Regions from separate parts of the Roseburia rectibacter genome, predicted to be linked through region 2. Evidence: riboswitches for the same ligand, from Rfam matches in the RefSeq annotation. Region 2 holds a riboswitch; the other holds the start of a gene.
The links. A riboswitch is a leader RNA that binds a small molecule or an ion and turns the genes downstream of it on or off. The one in region 2 is predicted to bind thiamine pyrophosphate.
Positions count from the first base shown of each region.

Region 1: it holds a riboswitch for thiamine pyrophosphate, as region 2 does, so the genes downstream of both, thiC (phosphomethylpyrimidine synthase ThiC) here and thiT (energy-coupled thiamine transporter ThiT) in region 2, are expected to answer to the same signal.

Region 1 is NZ_CP092473.1:1,251,910-1,257,208, forward strand. It holds gene epsC (serine O-acetyltransferase EpsC) at 1-323, shown strand, start outside; gene cysS (cysteine--tRNA ligase) at 415-1,830, shown strand; gene H8S51_RS06010 (Mini-ribonuclease 3) at 1,847-2,281, shown strand; gene rlmB (23S rRNA (guanosine(2251)-2'-O)-methyltransferase RlmB) at 2,294-3,034, shown strand; gene H8S51_RS06020 (sigma-70 family RNA polymerase sigma factor) at 3,062-3,688, shown strand; TPP riboswitch at 3,969-4,092, shown strand; gene thiC (phosphomethylpyrimidine synthase ThiC) at 4,187-5,299, shown strand, end outside.
Region 2 is NZ_CP092473.1:3,819,961-3,847,784, forward strand. It holds gene H8S51_RS17490 (leucine-rich repeat protein) at 1-209, opposite strand, end outside; gene H8S51_RS17495 (M67 family metallopeptidase) at 397-810, opposite strand; gene H8S51_RS17500 (HesA/MoeB/ThiF family protein) at 825-1,634, opposite strand; gene thiS (sulfur carrier protein ThiS) at 1,618-1,839, opposite strand; gene H8S51_RS17510 (thioredoxin family protein) at 1,880-2,200, opposite strand; gene H8S51_RS17515 (sulfurtransferase TusA family protein) at 2,209-2,460, opposite strand; gene H8S51_RS17520 (4Fe-4S binding protein) at 2,582-3,448, opposite strand; gene H8S51_RS17525 (O-acetylhomoserine aminocarboxypropyltransferase/cysteine synthase family protein) at 3,561-4,793, opposite strand; partial or broken gene H8S51_RS18480 (LysR family transcriptional regulator) at 5,046-5,114, shown strand; partial or broken gene H8S51_RS17530 (carboxymuconolactone decarboxylase family protein) at 5,106-5,279, shown strand; partial or broken gene H8S51_RS17535 (NifB/NifX family molybdenum-iron cluster-binding protein) at 5,610-6,017, opposite strand; gene H8S51_RS17540 (winged helix-turn-helix transcriptional regulator) at 6,081-6,464, opposite strand; gene H8S51_RS17545 (FecCD family ABC transporter permease) at 6,767-7,765, shown strand; gene H8S51_RS17550 (ABC transporter ATP-binding protein) at 7,758-8,588, shown strand; gene H8S51_RS17555 (glutathione peroxidase) at 8,709-9,089, shown strand; gene H8S51_RS17560 (nucleotidyltransferase substrate binding protein) at 8,973-9,458, opposite strand; gene cysG (siroheme synthase CysG) at 9,821-11,191, opposite strand; gene H8S51_RS17570 (ABC transporter substrate-binding protein) at 11,210-12,283, opposite strand; TPP riboswitch at 12,396-12,516, shown strand; gene thiT (energy-coupled thiamine transporter ThiT) at 12,923-13,606, shown strand; gene H8S51_RS17580 (sugar O-acetyltransferase) at 13,732-14,361, opposite strand; gene H8S51_RS17585 (cupin domain-containing protein) at 14,500-15,063, shown strand; gene H8S51_RS18555 (helix-turn-helix transcriptional regulator) at 14,996-15,286, shown strand; gene H8S51_RS17590 (glycoside hydrolase family 30 protein) at 15,347-16,417, opposite strand; gene H8S51_RS17595 (hypothetical protein) at 16,345-16,665, opposite strand; gene H8S51_RS17600 (type 2 periplasmic-binding domain-containing protein) at 16,678-18,330, opposite strand; gene H8S51_RS17605 (carbohydrate ABC transporter permease) at 18,356-19,234, opposite strand; gene H8S51_RS17610 (ABC transporter permease) at 19,247-20,203, opposite strand; gene H8S51_RS17615 (AraC family transcriptional regulator) at 20,393-21,265, shown strand; gene H8S51_RS17620 (ROK family glucokinase) at 21,262-22,200, opposite strand; gene H8S51_RS17625 (response regulator transcription factor) at 22,293-23,054, opposite strand; gene H8S51_RS17630 (sensor histidine kinase) at 23,095-24,861, opposite strand; gene H8S51_RS17635 (carbohydrate ABC transporter permease) at 24,909-25,745, opposite strand; gene H8S51_RS17640 (carbohydrate ABC transporter permease) at 25,753-26,628, opposite strand; gene H8S51_RS17645 (ABC transporter substrate-binding protein) at 26,704-27,824, opposite strand, start outside.

The DNA of each region.
Region 1 (5,299 bases), 1.4 Mb from region 2:
CGATCGGGGATAACGTTATGATCAGTGCGGGTGCAAAGATCATCGGTTCCTTCACCGTTGGAGAAAATTCCAAGATCGGAGCGGGAAGTGTGGTCATAGAGGAAGTACCGCCAAACTGTACCGTAGTTGGTGTTCCGGGAAGAATCGTAAAACGTGACAATGTGAAGATGCCGCGCAGTGATATGGATCAATGCCATCTGCCGGATCCGGTCAAAGAGGATATTACCGTACTGCAGAGGGAAAATGCAGAACTGGTCAACCGTGTGCTTGATTTAGAGCAGGCAGTCCGGATTTTAAGTGCTGATGCACAAAAAACAAAATAAAATTGCATTTTGCTCCGCAAAACAAGGAGTAAAATCCTCTGCTCATCAGAGGATTCGCATTTTGCTTCGCAAAACAAGGAGGATTATTTAAATGGAAAATAAATTTCAATTTTACAACACACTGACAAGAAAAGTAGAAACGGTAATCCCGCATGAGGATGGAAAGATCGGCATGTATACCTGTGGACCGACCGTATACCATTTTGCACATATCGGCAACCTCAGAAGTTACATCATGGAGGATGTATTGGAAAAATCACTCCGTTATGTCGGCTATGATGTCAAGCGCGTCATGAATATCACGGATGTCGGACATTTATCTTCTGATGCAGATACCGGCGAAGATAAGATGTTAAAAGGTGCAAAAAGAGAGCACAAGACAGTCATGGAGATCGCAAAATATTATACGGACGCTTTCTTTAGTGACTGCAAAAAATTAAACATCAAGACACCGGATGTTGTGGAGCCGGCAACGAACTGTATTCCGGAGTTCATCCATATGATCGAGGTGCTGCTTGAGAAAGGCTATGCCTATGTAGCAGGCGGAAATGTTTATTTTGACACTTCAAAATTAGACGATTATTATGTATTTTCTTCCCAGAGTGAGAAAGAACTGTTAGTCGGTGTCCGCGATGATGTGGAAGAAGATGTGAATAAGAAAAATAAAAATGATTTTGTACTCTGGTTTACAAAATCAAAATTCGAGGATCAGGCACTCAAATGGGATAGTCCATGGGGTGTTGGATATCCGGGATGGCATATTGAATGTTCCTGTATCAGCATGAAACATCTGGGCGAGTATGTAGATATCCACTGCGGAGGTGTAGACAATATTTTCCCGCACCATACCAATGAGATCGCGCAGTCCGAGAGTTACCTTGGCCATACATGGTGTAAATACTGGTTCCATGTACAGCATTTGAATGATAAATCCGGAAAAATGAGTAAGTCCAAAGGGGATTTTCTTACGGTATCCTTGCTGCAGGAAAAAGGTTATGATCCGATCGTATACCGTATGTTCTGTTTACAGTCCCACTACAGAAAACCGTTAGAGTTTTCTTATGAAGTGTTAGACAACATGGCTGCAGCTTATAAAAAACTGACCAAACGAATCGCAGAATTAAAGGATGAGGGAGCGGTACAGCAGGATAAATTTGATGCTTATAAGGCAAAATTTGAGAATGCGATCAGCAATGATTTGAATACATCAATGGCGATCACGATCATTTACGATCTGCTCAAAGATGATATGAATGATAAAACAAAACTTGCGTTGATCAATGATTTTGACAAAGTATTATCCTTAAATCTGACAACGGCACAGACAGATGCAAAAGAGGAGATCGATGCAGAGTTAGAAAACTATGTACTTGCAAAGATTGAGGAACGTAAGGAAGCAAAGAAAGCAAAAGATTTTGCAAAAGCAGATGCGATCCGCGATGAACTGCTTGAAAAGGGCATTGTACTGAAAGATACCAGAGAAGGTGTGATCTGGCACAAAGCGTGAGAGAGGGGAAATGCCGATGCAGAAAGGAATAGATTCCTATATTAAAGAACAGTTTGGGATCAGTGAAGTAGATATCCGGACATATTCACCTCTTACGTTAGCATATATCGGAGATGGGATATTTGACCTGGTGATCCGTTCGGTTGTTGTCGGAAAAGGAAACACGAGAGCAGGAGAGCTTCATAAGAGGACAAGCCAGATTGTAAAAGCGCACACACAGGCGGAGATGATCGAGAAATTACTTCCGGTTCTGACGGAGGAAGAAACGGAAGTGTACCGCCGCGGAAGAAATGCAAAATCGCCGACAATGGCAAAAAATGCGACAATGTCAGACTACCGGAAAGCAACCGGATTTGAGGCACTGATGGGATATCTGTATTTAAAAGATGAGTTTGAACGTCTGGTGGAACTGGTAAAGATAGGTGTGGACGAACTTGCACTGAAAATGTAAAAGGAGAGAGTAATGGGCTACGAAGAGCTGAAAATAGAGGGACGGAATGCGGTGCTTGAGGCATTCCGTTCCGGAAAAACGATTGATAAATTATTTGTGTTAGACGGCTGTCAGGACGGTCCGGTACGCACAATCGTAAGAGAGGCAAAAAAACACGACACGATCGTACATTTTGTGGAAAAGGAACGCTTAGACCAGCTTTCTGAGACAAAAAAACACCAGGGTGTGATCGCTGTTGCTGCTGCATATGAATATGCCGAGGTGGAAGATATGTTAAAACTGGCAGAAGAAAAGGGTGAGCCGCCGTTCTTATTTATTCTGGATAATATTGAGGACCCACATAATCTTGGTGCGATCATCCGTACCGCAAATCTTGCGGGGGCACATGGTGTTATTATTCCAAAACGCCGTGCAGTTGGTCTGACAGCTACCGTGGCAAAGACATCTGCCGGAGCGATCAACTATACCCCGGTTGCAAAGGTAACAAATCTGACTGCAACGATGAAAGAGTTAAAGGACAAAGGAATGTGGTTTGTCTGCGCAGATATGGATGGAACCTGTATGTATGATCTCGATCTGAAAGGACCGATCGGTCTTGTGATCGGCAGTGAAGGCGAAGGTGTTGGCAGACTTGTGCGTGAAAACTGCGATTTTGTTGCGTCTATCCCAATGAAGGGGGATATTGATTCTTTGAACGCATCAGTAGCAGCAGGTGTACTTGCATATGAGATCGTGCGGCAGCGTATGCGCTAAATTTGCAGCGGGAGTCTTGGGAGGAACATGTTAGAGTCATATCAGGATTTGACAGACGAACAGTTGATCGCGGTATTAAAAGACAGCGGTGATACGGACGGAAAGATCATGGATTATATTCTGGATAAATATAAACCGCTGGTCCGCAAAAAGGCAAATGCAGTATTTTTAATCGGTGGGGAGACGGATGATCTGATCCAGGAGGGAATGATCGGTCTGTTTAAGGCAATCAGAGATTTTGATAACACGAAAGAAGCGTCTTTTTTTCATTTTGCGGAATTATGTATCACAAGACAGTTATATAAGGCAGTTGAGGCGTCAAACCGCAAGAAGCATGCACCACTTAATTCTTATGTTTCTTTCTATTCAGAAAACGGCGAAAACGGATATCCGCTGGCGGAAACACTGACGATGGATGGAATCGGCAATCCGGAGCAGATGATGATCGATCAGGAGAATGTAGCGCAGTTCTGGAAAAGGCTCCGGACACATTTAAGCAGGATGGAACGGGAAGTATTAGACCAGTACCTTGCGGGACTTCATTATCAGCAGATTGCAGAAAAGATGGGAAAGACGCCAAAATCCATTGATAATGCGCTTTCGCGTATTAAGGCAAAAATCCGTGAGATGAATCCTGAAATGGGGAAGATGTAAAAGAATTATCTGCTTTTTTGTGGATTGTTACGAAAAATAATTATGCATGTTGCATAAAAAATAAAAGAGAAAATTGTAACATTTGTGAACACTTATTGAGAAAATCATGCTATTATAATGACTGTAAAAACCCCCCAATACATTATATATAGTTTTTGCTATACCCCATAGTAAAAATACCTTCTCCTAAAAAGACAGCATCGGCTGTCTTTTTTATTGTACAAATATTGACAACTATCATAGATTCCGCTAGACTGAATGAGTCGGTAAAATATAATAGAAAACAACGCAGAGGGACTGCATGTCTGGGATAGTGCCTGGAGAGATTGCAGTTGAGAAGGTTAAAACCTGACTCTTTGAACCTGTCAGTTAATACTGTCGTAGGGAGCGTATTGGGAAGATGTTATCTCCTGTCGCACTTGCGGCAGGAGATTTTTTTAATCATTCATAGAAAAATTCTCATCGCCAGCAGTCTTTCATGCGAAAAGGAGAAAATGTATGGAACAGTATACAACACAGATGGATGCAGCAAGAAAAGGCATTGTGACAAAAGAATTAGAGATCGTGGCAAAAAAGGAGCGTATGACAGTAGAGGAACTGATGCCGCTTGTAGCAGAGGGAAAAGTTGCAATCTGCGCAAACAAACATCACACATGTATTGATCCGGAGGGCGTGGGGTCCATGCTCCGCACAAAGATCAATGTCAATCTTGGTGTGTCAAGGGACTGCAAAGATTATGATGTGGAGATGGAGAAAGTTATGGCGGCAGTCAATATGGGCGCACATGCTATTATGGATTTATCCTCTCATGGAAATACAATTCCGTTCCGCAGAAAACTGACAGCAGAATGTCCGGCTATGATCGGTACAGTGCCGATCTATGATTCCGTTATCCATTATCAGAGAGATCTTGCGACACTGACTGCAAAAGATTTTATTGATGTGGTACGTCTGCATGCGGAGGACGGCGTGGATTTTGTGACACTGCACTGTGGAATCACAAGAAAGACGATCGAGCAGATCCGGAAACATAAACGTAAAATGAATATTGTTTCCCGCGGAGGTTCTCTTGTATTTGCGTGGATGTGTATGACTGGAGAAGAAAATCCGTTTTATGAATATTACGATGAGATCCTTGAGATCTGCCGTGAGCATGATGTGACCATTTCACTTGGAGATGCCTGCCGTCCCGGATGTCTTGCGGATGCATCTGATGTATGCCAGATTGAAGAACTGGTAAGACTTGGAGAACTGACAAAACGTGCATGGGAGAAAGATGTACAGGTTATGGTCGAAGGACCGGGTCATATGCCGATGGATCAGATCGCAGCCAATATGAAGATCCAGCAGACAATCTGTATGGGTGCACCTTTTTATGTGTTAGGACCACTTGTTACGGATATTGCACCAGGATATGATCATATCACATCTGCGATCGGAGGGGCGATCGCAGCGCAGAACGGAGCAGCATTCTTATGTTATGTCACACCGGCAGAACACCTGGCACTGCCAAACGTGGAGGATGTAAAACAGGGGATCATTGCATCGAAGATCGCAGCACATGCAGCAGACATTGCAAAGGGTGTCCGTGGAGCAAGGGAGATCGATGAT
Region 2 (27,824 bases):
ACTCCATTTTCAATTACAAAACCATTTTTATCTTCTAGTGCATTGCCCACAGAAAACACATGCTCTGTCTCCGCCGCATCCTCCTCTGTTTCCATGATTTCTGTCACGTCCCTGTCTGCGTACAGATTCTGTGCCAACACAGGGGAAGCACTTATCTCTCCTGATAGCATCACTGCCGCTAATACTCCTAATAACATTTTCTTACTCACGCAATACTCCTCCAGCTGCCTGCTGCAACCTCATTTTCTTTTAAAGAAATCATTTTTCACAATATTTTTATCTTAGCGTATCATTATCATTTATGTCAATTGACGGTCTAGTCCTCTGGTACCATAAAACAAAAAATAAGTGTGAAAAAATTTTCTTCCACACTTATTTTTGTCTATGATTTTATTTTTACGCTTCGATCACAAGCTCTTCTTTTGTGACCTCTCCTTTTTCGATATGGAAAGAATTAAGTACAAGTTCCTCCGGATTCATCAGCGAAAGGATAAGATAGTTCATCTTCGGATCATACGCTAAGCGGATGTCTTCCTGGGACGGGCGTGACGGCGATTCCGGGTGCGAGTGAAAATTGCCGAGAAGTACGCCTTTTTTCTGGCGGATATCTTTGATCGCCGCAAGCTGCTCTGCCGGATCCATGGAAAAATGTTCCCTGCTCTCGTCTACGTTGCGAAGCAGATACACGTCTGTCACCACACGTTTGTCACCTTCCACATAGCCACCAAGCAGTCCGCATGCCTCGTTCGGGAGTCCTTTTTTTGCATGATCCACGATTTTATTGTAATCTTCCTGTTTTAAAATCAGCATATGCGCCTCCTAAGTTAAATACCGTCTGTGCAGACAACCTGCTCGTAGTCGATCAGTTCTGTGATTGTCGGATGTTTTCCACATACTGCGCAGCCATCAGTATTAGACGGCAGTTTAACTTTGTGGAACTCCTGATTGATTGCATCGTAGGTTAAAAGATAACCGGTTAAAAGTTTTCCTACACCGAGAATGTACTTGATTGCTTCCATTGCCTGTAAACTTCCGATCACACCGCCCATGGCACCGATGACACCTGCCTGTTTACAGGTCGGCACTGCATCCTTTGGTGGCGGGTTTTTGAATACACAGCGGTAGCATGGTCCTTCTCCCGGAACATAGGTCATAAGCTGTCCCTTAAAACGGATGATTCCTGCATGGGAAAATGGTTTTTTTGCCATGACACAGGCATCATTGATTAAAAACTTTGCGGGGAAATTATCAGTTCCGTCGATAATAAAATCATAATCTGCGATCAGATCCATAATATTTTCGCTTGTCACAAACTGACGATATGTTTTTACCGTTACATCCGGGTTCATTGCATTAATCGTCTCTTTTGCGGATTTTACTTTTGCTTTTCCAATATCAGCTGTGCCATGGATGATCTGACGCTGTAAATTAGAAAGATCGACCTCATCTGCATCTACGATACCAATGGTTCCCACACCTGCTGCACCAAGATACATTGCTGCCGGTGCTCCAAGTCCGCCTGCTCCGATAATCAGAACTTTTGCATTCAAAAGTTTTTTCTGTCCCTTTGCGCCGACTTCTTTTAAAATAATATGTCTTGAGTAACGCTCAATCTGCTCATCTGTTAATGCCATAGCTGCCTCCTCCCATGAAATATAAAAATTCTACGTTGTCACCATCTTTTAATACCGTTGACTGCACCTGGTCAGATGGAACAAATTCCTCATTGATGGAAACGGTCACATACTCCGGGGTTTCCACCTGCTCTAACTCGAACAGTTCTGTTAACTTTAAGTCATCTTTTACTTCTTTTTTGTTTCCTGCTACTGTGATCTGCATGTTTCTCCTCTTTTCCGCGGAACCTTTTTTTGTCTGCCCGCTATTTTAAATTTTCATCGATCCAGGCTTCAATGTCAGCTTTTCCTGCTGCACCGGCTCTCTCTGCTTTGACTTCGCCCTGCACAAACAACCGCAGTGCCGGTACACCCATGACATCATACTTTTCTGCAAGCTCCATGTCATAATTGACATTGACTTTGTATACGGAAAGTGTGTCTTCGCGTTCGTCCTCAATATCCCCAAGCACCGGTGATAACTGCTTGCACGGAATACAGCTGTCTGAATAAAAATCAACCAGAACAGGCAGCGGATTTTTCAGGACTTTTTCTTCAAAATTGTCTTTGTTGATTCGCTGTGCCATGTTCCCTCCTATCCCTCTACCTTGCGGACGATCAGGTTATAAGTTCCATCTTCATTGTCCACCAGTTTTAAGATCTGATGTCCCTCTTCCTTGACACTGCGCGGTACGTTCTGTACCGGCTCACCATCGTTCATGCGGATGGCAATGACTTCGCCATCATCTAATTCCTCCAGCGCTACCTTTGCTTTTACGAAAGTGAGCGGGCATACTTTATCGGTAATATCTACTGTTTCGTCGATTGCAATTCCTGCGATTTCCATTTCTTCCCTCCTGTTTCTTCTTATTATAAATACTTTTTATTTGCTTATTTTGATTTACTTTCTACATACATGCTTTCGTTACATCTATTTTCCTGTATACATGTTTTTCTTCTCTAAATACTTACTTTCCCTCGTAAGCATCTTTTATCTTTTTGCGGAACTCATCCTCGCCGACACGCTGTAATGTCAGACGGAAACGCTCGCCCGGATTTGCATGGTCTCTGAAAAAGTCGATTGCCGCATCCGTGACACGGAACAATGTTTCTTTGTCATGTACGATCGGTAAAAGCTGTTCGCCTTTATAGATCTGATTGCCGAACAATCCACCGAAAGAAACCAGATATCCGCTGTTTCCTTCCCACGCATTGGTCGGGCAGGATTTTACGCAGCGTCCGCAGTAATTACACTTATCACGGTTGATCGTCACTTTATTTCCTTCACATTTGATCGCACCCTGACGGCATGCCTTTTCACAGACTCCACAGCCGATACATTTATCCTCTGCCCATGTAACCTCCATACCGCCTTTGATTCCGATATCATTTTCCTCTGCCTTTAAGCAGTTATTCTGGCATCCGGTCACACCAAATTTGAACTTGTGAGGAAGTTCGCGTCCAAAATAATGCTCATCTAACTCCTGCGCCAGTGAATAGGTATCGATACATCCGCTTGGACAGATCTCCGATCCCTGACAGGCCGTGACGGTACGGACTCTCGGTCCGCAGACACCCGGTTTCACGCCGCCTTTTGCAAGCTCTGCTTTTACTTCCTCGATATTCTCAAAATTGACAAACGGAATCTCGATTCCCTGTCTGGATGTCATATGTATATAGCCTTTTCCGTACTTTTCCGCAACCTCTGCCACGGTCTTAATATTTTCTGCAGTCAGATTACCTCCAACTACCTGGATTCTGAGTGAGAAAAATCCTTTCTGCTTCTGTCTCATGAATCCACCTTTTTTTAATGCTGCATAATCGACTCCCGCCATCTTTACACTCCTTATCTTTTCTGTTTTATATCCTAGTATTTTACTGTGCTTTTCTATTGTAACACATTAAAGTGCCCGTTTTAAAGTGTTACTGTAAAATTCGATATATTTTTCAGGAAAGGCTCTCAATTGCCTGTTTAAAATCCCAGATCAGATCATCTATATCCTCGATTCCGACGCTGATGCGCACCAGATCATCAAATACACCGCCTGCCCGCTTTTCTTCCTCTGTACTGTGTACGCTGATGGTCGATTCCGGATGAATGACAAGCGATTTGGTATCACCGATGTTCGATACCTTAAGCGGATATTTTAATGCATTGATAAATGCAAATGCCCGCTCCTTGCTGCCAAGCCTTAAGGTAAAGATGCCGCCGTAGTGACCGTCAAACTGGCTTGCTGCAATTTCATGCCAGCTGCTTGATTTCAGTCCTGCATAATTTACTGTGATATCTTTATAATTTTCTTCGATATAAGCCGCAAGCTGCATTGCATTGTCGCAGATACGCTCCATGCGAAGTCCCAATGTCTCAAGCCCAATGCTGTTTAAAAATGCATTTTGCGGCGAAAGACAGGCTCCGGTGTTGCGGAACAGTCCGTTTCTGAGCTTTGCTGTATATGCAAACGGTCCGAATTTTACAAAATCACGCATGCCTGGATATTTTTCCGTATCCCACTTAAAGGTTCCGCCGTCTGTGATCACTCCACTGATGGAATTGCTGTTTCCATTGATATATTTCGAAGAAGAGTTCACAACGATGTCTGCTCCCAGAGAAAGCGGTTTTACCAGATACGCAGTGGCTGCCGTGTTGTCGATGATCAGCGGTACGCCATTTTCATGTGCCAGCTTTGCAAGTGCCTTAATATCTGTCACATCCAGTCTTGGATTTCCGAGTGTCTCCGCAAAATAAAGTCTTGTGTGTGCATTGGTTGCCTTGCAGAATGCATCAAGATCGTTATTCTCCACATAATGTGTTTTGATGCCAAATGCTTCCAGATCCCGGAAAAGATCAATGCTTCCACCATAAAGGCTCGCGCTTGATACGATCTCATCGCCTGCCTGTAAAATATTTGCAAATGCATTAAACATTGCAGCCATTCCGGATGCACAGGCAACGCTTGATTTACCGCCCTCTAACACAGTCATCCTTTTCTCAAATGCCTCAACGGTCGGATTATTGATCCTCGTATAGGAAAATCCCGGAGCCTGATTATGAAATATCTTTTCCAGACGCTCCGCCGATTCCTGTTCAAATGCACTCGACTGATAAATTGGTGTTAATGTTGCTCCCGTCTGCGGTTCCCCCCGAAAAGCACCGTGCAGCAAAGATGTATTAAATTTCACTGTATCGCTCCTTTTATTTCCTACTTGTCGTATAGGAATAATATGTTTTAACTGAGTATAGCAGTAAAGATAATAAATTGCAAGAAGTTTTTTCCACTTTTTTTATTTTTCTATTTTTGCGGATTGGATGACCGGAAGCGGTGTCGGACATTACGAATGATATGATTTGCGGGCAGGATTGAAATTGTATGCATTCGTTTTATTTAATGATATAATGAAGAGAATAAAATGGAAGTTGTGGGAATAAAAAATATGGAATTAAGACTATTGCGCTATTTTTTGACAGTGGCAAAAGAACAGAGCTTTACAAAAGCAGCAGAAATGAAGCCTGGTGACTGTATCAATATTCCGGCAGAAGTGAAACACTGGCATGGTGCCGCACCGGATGAATGGTTTTCTCATCTGGCAATTGAAGTACCTGGTGAAGAGATATCGAATGAATGGTGTGAGCCGGTTGCCTATGAAATATATAAATTGCTCCGATAACTTCAAGTTTGCCAGATTCATATCTAACAGGTAGAACAGATTTTTTTATGGATAAGATGATGCTGGGGCAAATAAAGTTTTTTATCGTTCTATCATTGATAGTACCTTGAAAAATTGCACAAAGATCGGACTTTTTTTGTGACTTTGGGAGAAAATCAGAAAATCTTAGTATGCCTGTTAATTTAAAAAATTCTGAATAATAACTTCCTGAATAATAACTTCCTGAATAATAACTTCCTCTGCTTCTTCCTCTGTAAGTCCAAGTGTACGAAGTTTCAGAAGCTGTTCATCTATAATGGCATAATGTTAATGGCTTACCGCCAATGTTTGTTAGTGATTTCCCGCACAGCCATGCTTGTCCTCGCCACAATGATGCTCTCCGCATGAATGACCATCCTCATGATCGTGGTGTGTACAGTGAACATCCGGATTGTATGTCAGATTGCCTTCAAGATATGCTTTTACAGCTTCGTCTGCATCACCTGATACTCCACCGAACAGTTTTATTCCCGCAGCAGCAAGTGCAGCCTGTGCTCCTCCACCGATGCCACCACAGATCAGAACATCTATATCTGTTGAATTAAGAAATCCTGCAAGTGCACCATGTCCCTGTCCGTTTGTGTCCACAACCTGTGTGTTAACAATTTTGTTGTCCTCAAGATCGTACACTTTAAACTGCTCTGTGTGTCCGAAATGCTGAAAAATCTGTCCGTTTTCGTATGTCACTGCTATTCTCATTTTATCCTGTCTCCTTTATGATTTCTGTTTTACTGCTTATTATTATAGTTACATATCACAATCCTATCTGTGATAGTCACATTTCTGGCACTGTTTCATCTCATTTTCCACATCTTCCTTATAGAAAATATCTGACCACCGGCAGATACTCTGCAATATCGGAACAACCGAATTTCCTTTTTCCGTAAGTGAATACTCAACTCTCGGCGGTATCTCATCATATGATTTCCGGTCGACAATACCATCGGCTATGAGATCTTTTAACGTTGCTGCTAAAACTGCGTCTGTGATGTTATACATTTCTTTCCGTATCTCGCTGTAACGCAGTTTTTTATCGGCGGAAAGCACACATATAATACGCGATTTCCATTTGCCACCAAAGACCGCAAGACCGTATTCAAGCGGGCAACGGATATCAGCCTCTAATTTTTTTCTGTATTTTGCCATAAAAAACACCATTTTTCGCATATCAAGTTTATGTGTAAGCACAAATCTTGCGTGTGAAAAATGTTATTTTTCACACTAATCACCTGCAGGTTTTTCGTAACTGCTCAGAATCTCTGAGCCAATTACATGTATTATAACCTAAAGGTAATCTTTTTTGAAGTAACTATGAAATTTATTAGTGACCTTAACATTTAAATGAAAACCAACCCATTGCGCATTTCCCCTGCCTGTGATACCATAATGAGCAAATTTGCCATCTTTTTTTAACCAATACAAAAGACTTTTGCAGGAAGGAATCCCCTATGAAAAAGCACAAAAGCATTACCATCCTTCTGATGTGTATGTTACTCCTCGTGTCTGTCTGCGCAGGCATTTTATTTGGAAGCGTGAATATTGCATTCAAAGATATCTTACATTGTCTGACCGGGGCAGACCACAGTTCTACTTCTTATATTTTAATCACTACCGTGCGCATCCCACGCGTGCTCGGCGGACTTTTTGCCGGGATCGGGCTGTCCTGTTCGGGTGTGATCTTACAGGGCGTAATGAACAATTCGCTGGCAAGCCCAAGCACGATCGGTGTCAATTCCGGCTCCGGTTTTGCGGTCATGCTCGCCATGATCTTTTCCCCGGCAAACTCATTTACACTTCCGGTCTTTGCGTTTTGCGGCGCCCTGATCACCACACTGCTGATCTTTTTTCTGGCTGCGCTCTCAGACAGTTCAAGGACTACGATCATTCTTGCCGGAATTACAGTCTCAAGTTTTTTAAGTGCAGGCATCAATACGATCAAACTTTTAAATACGGATATCACGGTGAATCTGACGTCTTTTCTGATCGGTTCCCTCTCCGGGCTTACCCTAAGCAGGCTGATCCTGCCGTGCCTCTGTATTGCTATTGCATTCTTTGTTTCCTTGTTTCTCGCACAGCCGTTAAATATGCTCGGACTTGGGGATGACATCGCGCGCTCCCTCGGACTGCGCGTTTCACTCACCCGCTTTTTGCTTCTGTCCCTCGCAAGCATCCTTGCCGGATGTGTCGTCAGTTTCGCCGGTCTGCTCGGCTTTATCGGACTGATCATCCCGCATATCTGCAGGCGGCTTTTTGGCAATGATGCACGTTTTCTTTTGCCGTGCTCCGCACTTTTGGGCGGCAGTTTTGTACTGTTATGTGACCTGCTCGGACGAATACTCTTCTCTCCGTTTGAGCTGCCCGCCGGGATTATCATGTCGTTCGTCGGCGGACCGTTTTTCCTGTATCTGTTACTGAAAAAGAAAGGAGGGCGCAGAGTCCATGCTTGAATTTCGCAATGTTTCCGTTTCCTGTCAGCACACGCCGATCTTAAACGACATCTCATTAACTTTCCGTGACGGGGAGATCACCACGATCCTTGGCCCGAACGGCTGCGGCAAGACTACCCTGGTCCAGTGCTTAAACGGTGCTTCCACGGTGACCGCCGGACAGATATTCTTAAACGGACAGGATTTTCTTAAAATTTCCCCGAAAGAACGTGCCCGGGAAATTTCCCTGCTCCCACAGGTCCGCACGATCATTCCTGCTATTCCGGTTAAAATGCTTGTGGAACACGGGCGCTTTCCTTACCTTGGATTTTCCCGCCGGAAATCAAAGGAGGACACTGAAATTGTAAACCGTGCCATGGAATTTACCCACATCAGCCAGTATGCCGACCAGTATGTCGACACGCTCTCCGGCGGTATCAGACAGCGCGTGTTTTTTGCCATGGTGTTAGCGCAGGATTGTGATTACATCGTGTTGGACGAGCCGACCACCTATCTCGACCTGACCGGGCAGCGCGAATTTTACGCCATGATAAAGGAATTAAAAAAACAGGGAAAAACGATTATTCTGATCTTACATGATCTGAGTCAGGCGGTGCGCATCTCAGATACGCTGGTTGTCATGAACCGCGCCGGTTCCAGATCTCTTGATGAAGCAGCGCATGCCGGTACAGACTCTGATGTTAAAGCAACTGATTTTCCCGGCAGCATCGCCATGGTTGGCACGCCCCAGGAGTGTCTGCAGTCACATGTGATCGAGGATGTGTTTCAGACAAGCTGGAAAAGGTTTACGGATGAAGATGGGGAGTATTACTTTTTTGAGTAATACTCTTTTTTGTATGAATTTTTCTTGACATATGGATTAAAATGATGTATTTTTATTTTGCATTTGATTGTGTGCAATTTAATTGTTCTAAATCTTTTATTTTGAAAGGAAACTTTTACTATGAATTTTTATGATTATGAAGCAGAGGATGCAGGATTTGAGATTCTTGATTTCCCATGTAATCAGTTTGGAAACCAGGCACCGGGAACAACCGAGGAGATCGCATCTTTCTGCGACGCAAAATTTGGAATTACCTTTAAACTTTTTTCCAAAATTGAGGCAAATGGAGAAAATACGCATCCGCTGTACAAATATCTGAAAGAACAGAAAGGTTTCGGAGGATTTGATCCAAACCACCCTCTCACCCCGCTGCTCGAAAGCGGATTATACCGCACCCAGCCGGATTTCCGTAACACCCCTGATATCAAGTGGAACTTTACGAAGTTTCTGATCGACCGGGATGGAAATGTGGTAGAACGGTTTGAGCCTACCACCTTTTAGCATTTCCATCCATGTATCATCTGAAATCAATTCTGCTTTATAGGATGTTTTGAGCACTTCACGCGGCGAACCCGCAATAAAACCCGTCATTGCATAATATTCTACCAGTATATCTTTCATAACTTTCCATGCCAGATCAAATGTGATGCTAAATTTTGCACTGGTTCCACTCAATACAAAAGAATCCGAAAGATCCCTCTGTTTTGCTTCTGCAAGTGCATCAAAATCCTTCACACCGGACACGGCAACATCAATGTCACTTCTCTCCCGTGCTGTTCCTTTCGCTCTGGAGCCAAATAAGATCACCTCCACCGCCGAAAAATGTCTGCAAAGTTCTGCAACCGCCTGTATCACTTCTTCTGCCCTCACAAATACTACCTGCCTTTTTCACATATTGAAATCATTTTAGCAGACGTTGCCGGCAATAGCAGCGATTGCCTTTGACGTGTATTTATGTTTTAATATGAACACTTAAAGATTTTTCGCCAGCAGAACGGAGCGTACAGGTCTTTATTGACAGTTATTTTCTGAATGAAACAGGTCTGATCAGTGTGCATCCAAATGAAAATACGGCTACCGTATTGTTAAAAACAGAAGATTTATTACAGATCATAAAAGAATACGGAAACGCCGTTGATGTTGTTTCCATCTAATCAGATAATATACAAAAAGGAAACACACTCTGCTTTAAATGTGATCCATTCACTGCAGTATGCTTCCTCTTTTTTTAACTACAACTCCATCTCTGCCGTCTCCCCGATCACAATAACCGCCGGAGACTGCATCCCGGATTCTTTTACTTTTTCTGCAATATCAAAAAGTGTTCCTCGCACACTTACCGTTTTTCCATCAAAATTTCCCTGCACCACTGCTGCCGGTGTTTCCGGAGATTTTCCATACTCCATCAGCCGTCCGGCTAGTTTTGAAAGCTGGTGCATTCCCATCAGAAATACAAGCGTGCCCTCCACTGCCACAAGTTCTTTTAGTCCTTCCGGCAGACTGTCCGCAGTGCCTTTCGTATGTGCCGTCACCACATGAAAACTGCGGCTTTTTCCACGGTGTGTTACCGGGATTCCTGCTGCCGCCGGAACCGCAATGGCAGATGTGATTCCCGGCACTTCTGTCACCGGGATTCCTTTCGCCTTTAACGCTTCCATTTCCTCACTGCCTCTGCCGAAAACAAACGGATCTCCGCCTTTTAAGCGCACCACGCGTTTGCCTTTCTTCGCATGTTCGATCAGAATCGCATTGATTTCTTCCTGTTCCCTGCTATGTACACCGATCCGTTTCCCGACATAAATTTTTTCACAGCTCTCCGAAGCGTGATCTAACAGACGCGCATCGATCAGATCGTCATAGACAAGCACCTCGGCTCTCCGTATTGCATTTAAACCGCGCAGTGTGATCAGGTCATATGCACCGCAGCCCGCACCGACGAGCGTTACCATGCCTGTACTGACGATTTTCCCTAATCCAGTCTGTTCCGCACTCTGGCAATAATCTCTGATCCGCTGCCTCGTCTCTTCCTCATCCGGCACGCGGTTTTCATCCATGCAAAGCTGTGCTGTCTCTTTCAAAAATCTGGCTCTGATCCTGTCATCTGCAATCATTTTTTTTGCAGGTTCCCGGATTGATTCTAAATAATCAAGAATCTCTTCCATCTGATTTGGAAGTTCCCTCGCCATGCGGCTTCTTAATTCTGCCGCGATCTGCGGACTGGCTCCTGCGGTGGAGATTCCCGCGGTCAGTTTTCCTTCTTTCACAAGAGACGGAAATAGAAAACCGCAGTAATCTTTGTCATCTACCACATTGACTAAAATTCCTTTTTCCTGACACAGTGCGCTGATCCTGTGGTTTAATTCCCTATCATCGGTTGCCGCAATGACAAATGCACAGCCCTCGATATCCTCCGGCACAAAGGGACGCTCCTCACACATAAATGCCGGATCCTGTTTTAATTTGTCCATAATATCCGGTGCTATTATGGTAATCTTTACACCGAACGGTTTCACCTTTTCTGCCTTGTGTGCTGCAATCCTGCCGCCACCCACGATCAGACCTTTTTTATTTTCTATATCAATAAAAAACGGAAAATATGCCATTTTCAAACCGAACCTTTCTTACTTCATCTCCGGGTATAAAATATCTGCCAGCTGCTTATAAGCCTCTCCCCATTTTGCATTCGGTTTTAAGTTAAATAAGCGCTTATCAAGGATATAATAATGATCATTTTTCACGGCAGTCAAAGATGCCCATGCCGGATTAGAGGTCAGAAGTTCTTCTACATTTTTCATAGCGGCATCACTGTCATTTCCCTGAATCGTCACAAAAATATACTGCGGATCAGCCGCAATGATCGCCTCCATGCTAAGATCATCCAACAGACTCTCGTCACTGTCTGCAATATTCACACAGCCAAGGTCTGCTAACATTTCTCCGCAGACATTTCCGTCACTGCCCTTTGCCTTTACATTGCTTGATGCTGCCCGAAGGAATAATACAGTCGGATTACTGCCGTCCGCTCTCTGCTTCATTTCTTCCACTTCTTTCTGCACATCCAGACCATTTTTCTGATAGAGATCATCTCTGCCGGTAATCTGTGTACAGATGGAAAGCATGTTTAAATAATCATCAAAATTCGCGACGTCAAAATAGGCAACGGTAATTCCTGCCTTTGTCAGTGTTTCCTCCAATGCAACATCCGCATCCGTATTTGCACTTGCGATCACAAGATCCGGCTCCGCTGCAATGAGCTGCTCGACATCCGGCTCCAAAATGCTTCCAAGATTTACCACGCTCTCATCAAGTTCTAAACCAAGGCTCTCCCAGGAATCATTTGCTGCTGCAACAACATTTCCGCCTGCTAACATCCATACATCTGTGAAACTACCGATCAGCGCTGCCACACGATCTGCAGATTTCACTGTCACCTCACGTCCAAGATCATCGGTGAACGTATAACCCTGTGTCTGCGCCTCAATATTTGTTTCTAATGCCCCGGTATCTGCTTCCAATGTCTCTGTATACAATTCCGTCTGCTCTGCATCCGCTGTGCTTTCTGTTTTCTGCCCAACAGCCTGCACATCCCCTGCCGTTTCATTTGCGGAAGTTTCCTTTGCTCCCCCGCAGCCAGCTGAAAGAAGCAGTGCTGCAAGCACGCCTGTCAGTGCCAGTTTCTGATAAATTTTTTTCATGTCTTTCATCCTCCGCAAGTTGTTTCTACATTTTTGACATTATATTTTTTGTTGCTTTTTTTGTCAACATTTGACTTTTTCATCATTAATTGCTATAGTGTGAAACGTTCCATACAAATGCTAGGGGTGCTATTTATACCACATGGTATCTACAACGTGCTGAGAGATGATTTCATCGACCCTTATTACTTGACCCGGATAATACCGGCGTAAGAAAGCGTTTTCATTTACTTTATTCTGGTAAGAAACAATCCCCCGTGTTTGTATACAATAGAATGTACGCTCCGCGAACATTCTATTATCATGAATTAGGATTCTGGTGTCAAAAGGTGGCTCACAACTTAGCGATTGTCAAATTGCACAAAGTTGGGACTCGTTTTGTGACTTTGGGAGAAAATTAGAAAATCTTAGTATGCCTGTTAATGCATAGTGTTTTGCTGCCATGGATGGCAGCAAAAGTCTTAACGTCCCATGGACGGGACGTTTAAGACGTACACGTCACTCCTGGAAAATCTAAATCAGGCATACTTAGTTTTTCTTATTTTCGGACAACGGAACAAAATAGATCCGACTTTGTGCAACTTGACAGCCAAAAATTGAAAACCACCTTTTGATACCAGAATCAAACAAGGAGGATTTATGAATAACTTTTTTGCTACACCGGAAGGCGCCTGGGGAGACGGCTCCGTACACCTTACTGTGACCGGAATCGTAATCGTCGTCGTAATCATCGCATTACTGCTCATCGTTGCAGCGTTTGTGCGTCAGAAAAATGCAAGCCGCAAGGCAGCCTTAACAACCAAACAGCTCGTTTACTCTGCCGTTGCCATCGCACTTGCCGTGGTATGTTCCATGATCAAACTGTTTGAAATGCCGATGGGCGGCTCTGTCACATTACTTTCCATGCTTTTTATTGTTTTGATCGCATACTGGTACGGTCCTTATGTCGGGATCATGACAGCCGTGGCATACGGTCTGGTACAGTTTGTCACCGAACCGATTTTTTATACCATTCCACAAATGCTGCTTGACTACCCGCTTGCATTTGGTGCACTTGGTCTTGCAGGATTTTTCAATAAGAAAAAATGGGGACTTCAGATCGGATATATCGTCGGTGTGATCGGACGCTTTATATTCGCTACGATCTCAGGTGTTGTATTTTTCGCATCCTATGCACCAGAAGGTATGAACCCGGTACTTTATTCATTGGGATATCAGGCTTCTTACTTAGTACCGGAGGCAGTCATTACCTTAATCATCATCAGTATCCCGCCGGTTGCAAAAGCAATGGCACGCGTAAAACAGAATGCCGTGGAATCGTAACATTGTTTTATTTTGTTCCACAACAACTACTTTTTTGCCTGCGTGTACGAAATGCAATATATACACATTTCGTACACGCAGGCTTTTTCTTTTATCAACGAAAGTTATGCTCCCGCACCGTCATTTTATTTTTCCTTCTGCGCACATATCATCTCCCATGCTTCATCATCAATCTCTTCGTCATGAAACAATTTTCTTTTATCCTCTTCTGTTATTTTACGGATAACACGGCATGGATTTCCCGCGGCGATCGACCAGTCCGGGATATCTTTTGTAACAACACTTCCTGCACCAATTACCACATTATCTCCAATATGTACTCCCGGACAGACGACTGTATTTCCTCCCAACCAGACATTGTCCCCGATGGTAACTTCTTTTCCATATTCAAAAGCAGAATTGCGGGTATCAGGATAAATTGGGTGCCCCGCCGTATAAATAGCTACATTCGGCGCCATCTGACAGTTATCACCTATTTTTACCTTTGCCACATCTATAATCGTACAGTTATAATTTGCAAAGAAATTTTTACCTACCTCGATATGTGAACCATAATCACAATAAAAAGGCGGATTGATCCATGCACCATCTGATTTTCCCAAAAGTTCTTTTACAGTTTTTGCAATTTCATCAAAATCGGAACGATCTGCAAAGTTAAGTTTTTGCAGGATTTTTCTGCATTTTACCTGTTCCTCCATAACAGCCTCATCTGAAATATAGGCAAGCTGCATATCTCTTCTTTTTTTCATGTCCATTTTTTTCTTCTCCGTTTCTGTTAAATTTTTTAACCATTTATATTTTCTGTAATAAACAATTTCCATTGATTTTCATACCAGAATCAGCCATAATAATATAACAATCCGGACTTCCCTGCATATATCAAAAAAGGACAGCTGTCAAGCTATCCTGATTTTCGTGCTGTCAGCCACTGGCATGACGATCTTGAATTTATTGTGATTTTGGATGGACAAATGGCTTATGATATCAATGGGCAGAAAATTTTATTACAGACCGGAGAGGGAATTTTCGTCAACAGCCGCTGCTTCCATTATGGTTATTCCGATACCCATGCAGAGTGTCTCTTTATCTGTATTCTGCTCTCTCCACAGCTTCTTTCTGTAAATACTTATTTTATACAAAATTATTTAGATTCTCTGATACAAAACAGCCATTTCCCTTATCAGAAATTGAATCCGTCTATTCAATGGCAAAACACTATTCTTCATGATCTTAAAATTCTCTATGAAAATAATATAACTAAGATTCAACCATTTATTATTCTGGAAAAGTCTGTTCATATTTTCCGGCTGCTTTCTGAAAATATGAACTTCTTCCCAGACTACGATAAAAATACAGAGGATATACTGGCTCTGACTGCGATGATCGGATATGTGCAAAAAAAACTATCCGGAAAAACTTCTGCTGAAAGATATTTCCTCTGCCGGAAACTGCTGTAAAACAAAATGCACTTCTCTATTTCAAAGGTATTTAAATACTTCCCCTATGATATATCTAAACCGTTATCGTTTAGAAAAATCTATTTTTCTTCTCCGGAACACGTCAATGTCCGTTACCGAAATAGCATATATGTGTGGGTTTTCAAATACCAGTTATTTTTGTGAACTTTTTCATAAGTATTACCATACCACACCAGGGAAATTCCGAAGCCAGAATAGATAATGTGTAAACCATTTAGGCCTCGGATTTTGCCCCAAAAACAAGGGAGGAAGTCTTTTGCGGCTACCAGCATATCGTCATGATCGTGTGCGGCTCCATCTCCATCTCACACACTTTGCTTCCGTCACCAAATGTAAACTTCTGCACTTCATCCATTCTGTTCAACAGAACTGCCACTTTACCTCCATCTGGGTTGACAAATCCGGCTGCTTCTACCTGTGATGTAAAACGGGAAATCAGCATCCTCTTTGCTCCGCGTTTGATAAAACGGCTGAAATGTCCGATATAATAGTAAGATAATTTAACATCGATCGTATCATTTTTTGTATCACACATAACCGGAGCATCACAATAATTTTTCACATGATTCGGTCCACCCTGCTCATCTAAGTAGATATTCCAGTCTAAATAAGCGTTCATTCCTGCATTGAAATTTCCTAATATATCATGCGCGTACATTTCTGCATGAGCCACCTGGCTGTCTGCTGCAAACCTTGAATATTCCACGCATCCCTCGGTAAAGATCAGCTCTTTTTCCGGGAAACGGTTTCTCACTTCCTGCAGTGCTTCAAAATGATCTCCGGTATACCAGTGAAATCCGATTCCATCAATCGCATTTCTTGATTCTTCTGTGGACATGCTCTCCATCGCACGGTCTAAGACGCGCTCCTTGTTGTGATCCCAGATATTAATCTTTACTTCGGTATGTCCGGCAGCATCTAATGCCGGTCTTAAATAGCCACATACGTATTCCTGTTCTTCTTTTCCGGTAAACAGACAGGAATCCCATGTCTGTGACGCATTCGGCTCATTCTGTACTGTAAGCCTGCTGATATGAACGCCCTGTTTTTTATATTCTGTCACATAGTGCGCTACCATATCCGCCCACATGCCGTAATACTCTTTCTTTAATTTTCCGCCATGATTCATTTCACCGTTTGTTTTCATAAACGCAGGCGGACTCCATGGGGAGGCGAGCAATGTCAATTCTTCCTCCTGCTCTTTTGCCGCATGGATCAGCGGCAAAATATACTCTTTGTCACGCTCAATGGAAAATGTCTTTAGTTCTTTGTCTGTTTCATCTTCCACATATGCATAGTTTCCAAGTGCAAAATCGCAGCTCTGAATATGCACACGCCCGAAATTATAACGGTTTCCGTTTTTTCCAAATACAGGTCAAGAAGCTCTTTCTGCTTTTCCGGACTCATCTGCGCATAGGTATAGGCTGCCGATTCTGTCAGCGCTCCACCCATGCCAAGAATCTCCTGATAGGTGATTTTCGGGTATGCTTTGATCAGATTCATCTCACATTTTGCGTCTGTCTGAAATTCTTTCTCCGCCTCTTTAAATGTGAAATTTCTCCCACTTGTGTAATATTTCATGATCCGTCTCTCCTATTTTGTATTTAATTTTTCTGCATTCTTCTGCATTTTTTCATTGCGTTCTTTTACAATCGCATCCCAGTCATTATCTGCACGGAATTGTTTGTGTGCCTCTAAAATACTGTCAAACTCTGCATCATCATTTGCTCGGATCATACCAACTAAAGTGGTCGCCCAGTTAGTTTTAATCGCACTGTATGCACGCGCCTCATTGCTTCCGGTATCCGGATCAGTATTTTCAAGGATAAAATGCGGATATAATTTTCCAATGCCCCACTCCTGCATCTGTTTTACTGCATCCGGGTATGCATCATCGCTCAATGCTTTATAGCGGTCATGTCCGAATGGGATAAACTCACCGAGACGCATCTCCTTTTTAAAGCGGTCGTTATCACTGTCACGCAATTCTTTTGCTGCTTCTGTCAGTTCATATTTACCGTCTGCATTGATCTCATATGTCTCTCCCTCAATGCCGTAATTAGTAAGAATCTGACCGTCATCATCTAAAAGGTAGGTATATATCTGGATTGCTTTTGCAGGATCCTTGCAGGTCTTAGAAACATATGTGATCATCCATCCACTGATTCCTGCCTGATTAAGTTTCGGTGCATTGCCTTTTGTACTCTGCGGTCCGTCGATTGCAATATAAGCTGCATCCGGATCTGAGCTTGCAAACGTGGTAAGGAAACCAGACTGCTGCACCGTACCATCCATCATAATGCAGGCATATTTACCAATACTTTCTTTTTCCTGCCATGCAGTGTTGTCATCCGTAAAACTGTCATCGCTGATATAACCATCACGATATGCCTCATTGAATGTTTTAATCCACGACAGATAATCCTCATCCATATTTCTATCATAGAATGTATTGTCATCATTTGCGATCGGAACCCCTAAGAAATCCTGTAATACATCGCCAAGAGAACTTGTTCCGTCTGTCTCAAAGTTGTTAAAACCAAGTGGAATCAGATCCGGGTATTTCTCTTTAATTTCTCCAAGTACATTAAGAAACTCTTCCTGTGTTCCCATAGATGGCTTACCGAGCGCCTCATACACATCATTCCGGATCACAAATGCTGTTTTTGCGAAAATATCGCCACCATCATAATCCTCCTGTGTATTGGAATAATCAGGATATCCATAGGTCTTGCCGTCATCCATCGAGAACCAGCTTAAGGTCTGATCCGATGCCACCTTGTAAAAATATGGATCATAATTATCTGCAAGATCCTGCAGTGCATATGCCCAGGTATCTGCCTTCTGTGCCACACTTGAGTTGCTGTCAAAAACGGTAATAATATCCGGCATATCCCCACCGGCAAAAAATGTATTCAGTTTCGTATCATCACCGACTAAAAATTCCACATCCAGTTTTAAGTCATCCTTGATCTTTTTTGTCACCACATCGTTTCCCCAGTCGGTGTTCCACCATTCTGCATTCACATACCAGGTCAGTTTTGTATTTTCTTTGGTGTCTGATTTCCATGCCGGTGTGTTTTCATCTAGCGTATAACGTCCACCTTCTACAACTCCGTCCTCGCCGGTCTGTGTCAGTCCTGCATCTGTCTGTTTTGATCCCCCGCCACAGCCTGCAAGTGTCCCCACTGCAAGCGCCGCTGCAAATACAGCTGCCATTCCTTTTTTCCACATTGATTTTTTCATGTTCCTCTCTCCTTTTCTACTACAATTATTCTTTGACCGCTCCAAGCATCATTCCTGATACAAAATGTTTCTGTAAGAGCGGATAAATAATAATGATCGGTACTGTTGTAACTACAATTGTTGCAAGTTGTATTCCTTTCGATGTCGTGGAAAGTGCAACATTTCCGATACTGTTCATGCTCTGTGCCTGCTGCTGTACAATGATCTCATAAATCTTCATCTGTACTGGGTACAGGCTTTTATCTGTCATATATAATTTCGCAGTCATAAAATCATTCCACTGGTATACGCCATTAAAAAGTGCGATCGTTGCAAGTGCCGGTTTTGATAATGGCATTGCGATCGTAAGAAAAATTCTCCATACACCGGCGCCATCAATTTTTGCAGATTCTTCCAATGATGCCGGAACCTGTCTGAAAAAGTTCATCAGAATGACAACGTCATAATAGCTGAAAAGCTGTGGCAGTATGTACACCATAAAATTATTTAAAAGTCCGAGCTGTTTCATCAACAGGTAAGTTGGAATCATGCCGCCCGAAAAAAACATCGTGATGATTCCCATTACCGTGTACAGTTTTCGTCCCCGCAAATCCCGCTTGCTGAGTGCAAATGCGACCATCGCACAGAAAAATACATGCGTGACCACACCGAGCACTGTTTTTGCAACTGAAATCAAAAATGCCTGCCAGATGGAAGTGTCCTTAAACACTGCTCTGTAATTGTCTAATGACCACTCTTTTGGAAAGAAGATAAATCCTCCCTCCGCTAATGCCGTACTTCCCGCAAAAGAAGACGCAACCACATTCAACAGCGGCACCAGTATCAAAACTGTAAGTATCAGAATAATTGCCGTATTCACAAAATCAAATATCCTGTCTCCTGTGTATCGTTTTGTTTTTCCCATATATGCCTCCATTTACAATACTGATTCTTCATTAATCTTCCCGGTAATCTTATTCGCTGTCACAAGTAAGATCACAGATACGACCGATACGCCAAGTCCTACCGCAGTCGCATAGGAAAAATCTCCCTGTGTCATACCCATCCGATAAACATAAGAATCAATGACTTCTGCTCTTACCTGGTTTTGTGAATTCATAAGAACTAATGTCTGATCCAAATTGGATTTTAAAAGCCCACTCACAGTCAGAATAAAATTAAGACTGATGATCGTTTTCATAAGCGGCAGTGTAATACTGAAAATCTGGCGCATTCTTCCGGCACCATCCATCTTTGCCGCCTCATAATAGGTCGGGTCGATTCCCGCCATCGTTGCAAGGTAGAGCACCGTTCCCCATCCTGCCTCTTTCCAGGTGTCGGATAAGGATGCGATCCACCAGTATTTCCCGGAATCCAGCAGGAAATTTTTCGGTGTACCTACCATTCCAAACGCCATAAGGATCTGGTTTAAAAGTCCTGTCGTTGACAGCCAGTTGATCAGCATACCACCCAGCACGATCCAGGAAAGGAAATGTGGCAGATAGGAGATCGTCTGGATCACTCTTTTAAATGGGCCATCCCGCAGTTCATAAATCATGATGGAGAGCATGATCGGTGTTGTAAATCCGATCAAAAGTTTTAAAAAACTGATTCCAAGTGTATTCACAACCGACTGCCAGAAATATTTATCCGTCGCCACGATCTTAAAATTTTCAAGACCAACCCATCTTGCCGAATTGATCGTATCGACAACTGTATAACTCTTAAATGCAATGGTCAGCCCATAAATTGGCCAATAACAGAAAATGATCATAAAGATAATTCCCGGTATGACCATAACCTGCAATGGAAGCTGCTTTTTAAAATCATGCGCATACGCCTTTCTTTTTTCTTTACAGGTCAATTTTGGTATATTTTCTTTCTTTTTTCCCATAGTTCCACTCCCTGTTTTTGTTTGGTCTGTACTAATTACAGTAATTATCTTACCATTCGCATAATACTCTAACAAGCGCCTATTCTGTCTTGTAATAGGTCAATATTGCTTTTTTTCATAGTATCCATTATACTGAACATAGTAGGCAGTATTTTAATCGTGTTACTGCACAAAAAAGGAGAAAAACTCATGTCAGACTCAAAAAATGATCCGATTTTCGAACAGGACCGTATCACTGACGGTTTTGATATTTTTTTCTGGGAATTTAATGATAAGAGCAGTTTTGTTGCCACGCACTGGCATACTGCCATAGAAATGATGTACATTATTGACGGCGAAGTAAATGTTACCATGAACCACCAGACCACCGTGTTATTGCCCGGTGATATTTACCTGATTGATTCACGTCTTCCCCATTCGACAAAATCAATCAACGGAAACCACGCCCTTTTGCTGCAGTTTCCTTACCAATTTTTACAGAAGTATATTCCGAATGTAGATTCCTATGTATTTGGTTTCGACTGTCACACGACCAATCCAATTCAGAAAACCAAGCAGCTCCAGTTGATCGAGGTCGTAAAGCAGATGCAGATTGTCTACCAGATCAAGCCCAGAGGTGGTCTGCTGCGTTTTAACAGTCTGCTCTTTGAAATGCTCTATCTTCTCTATCACAATTTTGCCAGAGAGGTGGAAAGCTCCAGTGTCAAAAAAGATGTAAAAAACTTCAGACGCTTAGATCCGATTCTGACTTATACAAGGGAACATTATAATGAACCTATCTCTCTCTCTCAAATTGCAAACATAGCCTGTTTTCAGGAAGAATATTTCTGTCATTTTTTCAAAAAAAATATGGGAGTCACCTACTTTCAATACTTAAATGAAATAAGGCTATCCCATATCTATCACGACCTGACATCCACAGATATTCCTCTAAAGGAGCTGTTAGAACGTCATGGTTTTACCAATTATAAATTATTTCGCCGCATGTTTTATGAACAGTTCCATACGACTCCGGGGGAATACCGGAAAAGCTATACAACTTCAGATCTGGAAACTGATTAGTCCAACAGCATCTGCACACATCCATACATTCCGGCATCATTACCAAGTCCTGCAATTACAAACTTTGTATTGCGGCAGGCATGGAAGGATGTCTCCACAAAATGCTTCTGGATGCTCTCGATCAGGATACTTCCTGCTTTGGAAACACCGCCACCGATAACAACAACTTCCGGATTAACCACACATGCAATATTAGATAAGGTAGATCCTAAGATTCCGCAGACTTCATCCACTAAACCAAGTGCCACTGCATCTCCGCTCTTAGCCTCATCAAACACATCTTTTGCAGTCAGTTCCGGGAAGTTTCTAAGGCTTGTCTCATCGTTGGTCTTAGCAAGTTTTCTCTTTGCCACGCGAACGATACCGGTTGCGGAAGTATACTGCTCTAAACAGCCGTACTGTCCACAGGTACATGCCTCGATCTCATCATGATTTACGGTGATATGTCCGATCTCACCGCCTGCACCATTAAATCCTGCAACGACTTTTCCATCTACGATGATACCGCCGCCGACACCGGTTCCAAGTGTTACCATGATAACGTCTTTACAGCCTTTTGCTGCACCCTGCCACATCTCTCCTAAAGCTGCAACGTTCGCATCATTTCCTGCTTTGACTTTCAGACCTGTCAGATTTCCGAGCTCTTCCTCAACGTTAACAATGCCCCAGCCTAAGTTTACACAGCGGTTTACCACACCATTACTCTTAACCGGTCCTGGAACACCGATTCCAACACCCTGTACATCATCTTTACTGATGCCTTCCTGCGCCAGTTTATTATCCACTGCCTGTGCAATATCAGACAGGATCGCTGCTCCGTTATTTTCAGTATTGGTCTTGATCTCCCATTTATCGATCAGCTTTCCGCTTGTCTCAAAAAATCCAATCTTACAGGTAGTTCCCCCAATATCAATTCCAAATGCATACTTTTTCATTTTCAATCCTCCAGTATTTTCGCAGCAAAACGCCTGCCACGCTATTGTTTTTGCTCATATTAAGCTAATGATAACGTTTCCAATTTTGTATGTCAAGCCTTCATCAAGGGTTTCTTGTATCCATATTTACTCCTCTTTTTATATTCCGACGGAGACATCTCCATGACCTTGCGGAATACCTTGGAAAAGTACTTTTCATCCCGGAATCCCACCTTGTAAGCGATCTCATAAGTTTTGAAAAAATTCTGTTCCAGATAGACACAGGCATGGTCGATCCGCACCTCATTCAGATAATCGATCAGCGTGATACCCGCCTGCTGTGAAAACAGGCTCGAAAGGTATGCCGGACTGATTCCGATTTTTCCTGCAATATCGTTTAACGACAGGTTTTCAAAATAATGTTCATCCATATATTCTTTTGCCAGTTCTACCAGCTGGTTTTTCTGGATGATCACAGGCGGTTCCTCATTTTCCGGTCCAAATACATCATCCGCCAGTTCATTGATCTTTTTTAAAATATCAGAAGAACGGCTCGGCTTTAACATATACTCACGCGCCCCGAACCGCACCGCCTGCTGCGCATAACGAAATTCATCATAACCGCTTAAAATAATCGTGTTTGGCAAAATTCCCCCGCGGTGTGCCGCCTGCATGACTTCTATGCCATTCATCACTGGCATCTGTACATCAAGCAGCATAATGTCCGGTCGGTAACGAAAAATAAAGTCCAGTGCTTCCTGTCCGTTTTTTGCACCATAAATTTTTTCATAGCGGTCGGTATGAAGCTGGATATATTTTGTAATGCCATTTCTCACAACATCTTCATCATCTGCGATCAGTAATTTAATTCCCATTACAAAACCTCCGTTCTTTCGTATTTTTCTCACTGTGGAATCAGATATTCCATGGAATCTTTATCGTCACACAGGTTCCTTTTCCCTGTTTGCTCTCAATTTCCAATACAAAATTTGAATGATACATCAGATCCAATCTTTCTTTTACATTGCGGATCGCATAACGCCCGATCCTCTGGCCTGCATAGCGCTTTTCATCCGGTACTTCCCAGATTTCCTTTAACTGTGTCTCTGTCATACCGGTTCCGTCGTCACTGATCTTAAATATAAGCCAGTTGTCCTCATGCCATCCCATCACACTGACCAGACAGCGTTCTCCGGTCTTTTCGTATCCATGTACCACTGCATTTTCCACAAACGGCTGTAAGATCAGCTTTGGTATTTTTCGTTCCAGGATTTCATCTGACATCCCAACTTTGTATTCCAGATTATCGGAAAAACGCATTTTCTGAAGATGCAGATACTGCTCGACCAATGATTTTTCATTTTCAACACTGATGATTCCTCTTCCCTGACCAAGCACCAGACGAAACAGATTTGACAACGCTATAATGTCATCCGCAATCCCTTCATCTCCTTCATTCACTGCCTGCCAGTACAGCGAATCTAAAGTATTATAAAGAAAATGCGGATTGATCTGTGCCTGCAGGGCATTTAATTCACTTTCCTTTTCTTTTAATGCCATAACATAATTGGTATTGATCAGCTCATGGATTGCTTCAACCATCTGGTTAAAGCAGGCTGCCGCCTCTCCGACTTCGTCTCCGGTCATCACTTCCACTTTCTGTGAGAAATCCCCCTGCTCAAAGGACTCCATTGCTTTGCAGAGTTTCTTTAATGGTTTTGATACAATATCAGAAACCAGGGCAAGGATCGGATACAGCCCTAAAAAGAAACCGGCAAGCAGTGCGAGCGGCCCTGCTGCAATATCCCAAATCTGACTTCTCACATCATCTTTATGGATCATCTCATAGACGGTTGTTCCGGTTTCTTTACTTTTATACGTATAAATAAAATGATCTTCCACATTTTCAGGCGTACATTTTTCTTCCATGACATCACGCAGAGCATCTTCATCAATATTTCCGGCCCGCAACAGTTCCACTCCTTCTTCATTGACTACAACAAGCCCTGCCGACTTGATCGGCAGGGAATTTTCGCATAACTGCGTATATTTTTGTTTATCTGCACCGACCACCAGATAACCTAACGGTTTTGTTTTTGAAAGGTTATAGATTTCCCGGTACATGACGATTTTTTCAGTACGGTTTGCCTGATAAGTATCGCTGCTTCCTTTTCCGACAGACCGGAAAAACATTTTTCCGCGTTTTTTTAGTGCCGTCTGATAGGTATCCTGTAACCGTACTGTTCCAATATCATCAAGATATGCCGTTGCATCCATACAACGCAGATATGGTCTGACTCCGTTTTCCGGATAAATTGCCAGTGTCTTGATCTGTCCGCTCAATGCGATCATATCCTCAATGGTACGCATCGGTGCCTCATGGACCCATAACTGGGAATCCATGTTTAATTTCCCGGAATCCTGTTCTGCGAGAATATCCAGAATATCCTGATTGATACAGATATATGTTCCGAGTTCTGACAGACCATTTAACATAGTGTCAATCCCTTCGGAAAGATTTTCGACACTTTTTAGGTACTGCTCCTGTTCCTCTTTTACATTTTTTCTGTAATTTCTGACAAACATGATACTGCTGATCAGAAGGAGGATGGGTGTGATAATGAGGTAACTGTAAAATACCAGTTTTTTCCGGATATTCATATTTCGAATTTTCTGTCTCATATCACACTCATTCCTTCCACATGATAATCTTCATTTGCGTCTGCATATCAGCCTTTTACAGCTCCCATTGCAACACCTTTTGTGATGTGTTTATTTAAAATAATGTAAACAATAACTGCCGGTGCCGCGGTAAGTGCCATTACTGCAAACTGTACCGCATAATTTGAAGAATACTGTCCGGTAAACTCTAATACGGAGAACGGAAGTGTCTTCCATGTAGGTTTGCTTAAATAAGTACTTGCCATGATAAATTCATTCCAGTTATTTAAAAACGTCATGATCGCAACGGTTGCGATCGATGGTTTTAACATCGGCGTAATGATCTGGAACACGATACGGTAAATGCTGCAGCCATCCATGACTGCTGCTTCCTCTAACTCCCACGGGATTGAATCAATAAACCCGGTCATTAAGAACAGTCCCTGCGGCAGCGAAAAAGCCACATATGGGATCAGAAGCGCCCAGATCGTATCGGTAAGTCCGACTGCGTTATAAATCTTATAGTTCGGAAGCAGTGTCGCATGGATCGGGATCATCATACCGAGCAGTAAAAGTGTTTTTACAAATCCGCTCAGTTTCCAGCGCATTCTGCGGATCGCATATGCAGCCATAATGGAAATGATGATTACCAGCAATACTGCAAGAGTGTTGATCACAATACTGTTTTTTAAGTAGAGCAGGAAATGTCCGTCTACAAATGCTGTTACATAATTTCCCCACTGTATTTTTTCCGGAATGATCAAAAGACCGTTCGTAAACATCTCCGTACTGCTCGCAAGTGAAAAATCCAAAAGCCATATCAAAGGGAATATCTGAATGACTGCCACAAATATTAAAATGGCCCAGAGCAGTACCTTGCCTATTTTCTGACTAACTTTCATCATGCACCTCCTAATCCGTATTCTTGTCACGGAAAATCGTATTAAGCCCAACAGTTACAAGAATACATATGATGATGAATACAACACCGATGGCATTACCATATCCATACCGGAATGACTTAAATGCCTGCTGATACAGATAGTTAGCTGCAAACTGCGTAGAATCGCCAGGTCCGCCGTTTGTCAATAGATAAACCGTCTCCATCTGTTTTAATGCGGAAATGATCGCCATTGTCACATTGATCTGGATGACCGGTTTCATGAGCGGCAGTGTGATCTTGAAAAATGTTGTTTTCCAGTCTGCACCATCGATGGATGCTGCCTCGTAGAGCACCGGATCGATATTTTTAATTCCAGTGTAATAAATGAGCATGCCCCATCCAAATCCATGCCAGATCAGTACGATCAGCACTGACCATATCGCGTTTTCCTGAGAAAACCAATTGACTTTTCCCTGATAGCCAAAAATTTTTAAAATATTGTTGAGCAGTCCGAAATCCGGATTGTATATAAATTTCCAAAGATAGGCAATGACTGCCACGGAAATAACGTTCGGTATAAAATATACGCAGCGGAAAAATCCTTCTGCTTTTCCCTGCAGTTTATCAAGTACTGCTGCTACCACGATTGCGATCGGGTGCTGGATGCAGATAAATCCGATTGCAAGCAGCAATGAGTTAAGTAATGACCTGCCAAATGATTTGTCGTGCATCAGGTCTATGTAATTTTTCATCCCAATGAATTTTGCTGTCCCCATACCGGAATAATCCGTAAAACCATAATAAACACTTAAACAGATCGGTGCTAAAATTGCGAATAAAAATACAAGGATACCCGGCAGGATCAGACTGAAAATCACCATTTTATTACTGTACAAATTTTTCATATTGGCTCCTTTTTATAAAAAGGCTGCTGCAGTTACCACTTTCAGCTCACATTGCAGCAGCCCCTTTTTCATTGATTATTCACAAGCTTTTTCCAATGTTGCAAGAAAATCGCTGACGCTTTGTGTTCCGTTTGACAGGCTCTGGATATCTGTCTCGATCATTGTCTTAAATGTGGAGGAACCACAGTCGTTGATCGGTGTTCCGGAAATATTGGTTGCGTTCTTTAACAGATCCATGATCTGAAGCTGAAGTTCTGTCTCGCTGCCTGTTAAATAAGCACTCTGATCCTGTGCTGAAAGTCCGACACCATCTTCCCAGCCGTATTTGGATAATTTATCCGGCTGATACATATAATTTAAGAATTTAACAGCCTCTTCTTTCTGCTCTGATTCAGAAGAAATTGCATATCCACCGCCGTTCCATGCTGCTAAGTCTGTCTGTGTTCCTTTTCCACCGTCTACGGATGGCATTACAAATGCTCTGATATTTTCACGGACATCCTCTGGAATATCCTCATTTAATGCCATAGATGTTTCCCAGCTTCCCATGTAAAACATTGCTGCCTGACCGTTTGTAAACAGGTTCTGTGCCGTACCATAATCCTGGGAATCAAATCCTGTCTGGAATAATCCGGAAGCTGCAGTATCCTGCAATAACTGTGCTGCATTGGTGAACAGTTCATCCTGGAAGTTTGCATTTGCGATCGCATCGGAAACTTTTGCTGCCGGTGTCTGCTCTAAACGTACCATCAGATCCTGCATGTAACATGCAAGTACCCAGCCGTCACCACCATCCATTGCTACCGGAACGATTCCTGCTGCATTGATCTTATTACCAAGGTCAAGCAGTTCATCATAAGTGGTCGGTACTTCCCAGCCATTGTCCTCAAACATTTTCTGGTTGTAATAGAAAACCATGATGTCTGTATTTCTTGGAAGTCCGTATAATTTTCCGTCCTTCTTAAATCCATCCAGTGAACCGGATACAAATCCATAATCAGAATAGTCACTCTCATTTAACTCAGCAAGAACACCGGAATCAAGGACTTCATCTAAGAAAGATGGCTGTCCCCAGATGCTTACAACGTCCGGCATGCCGTTCATCGCATATGCTTTAAATTTTGTCTTGTAAGACTCTTCATCAAGTGCCTCAACCTCAATCGTTACATTTGGATTTTCAGCCATGTACTCATCAA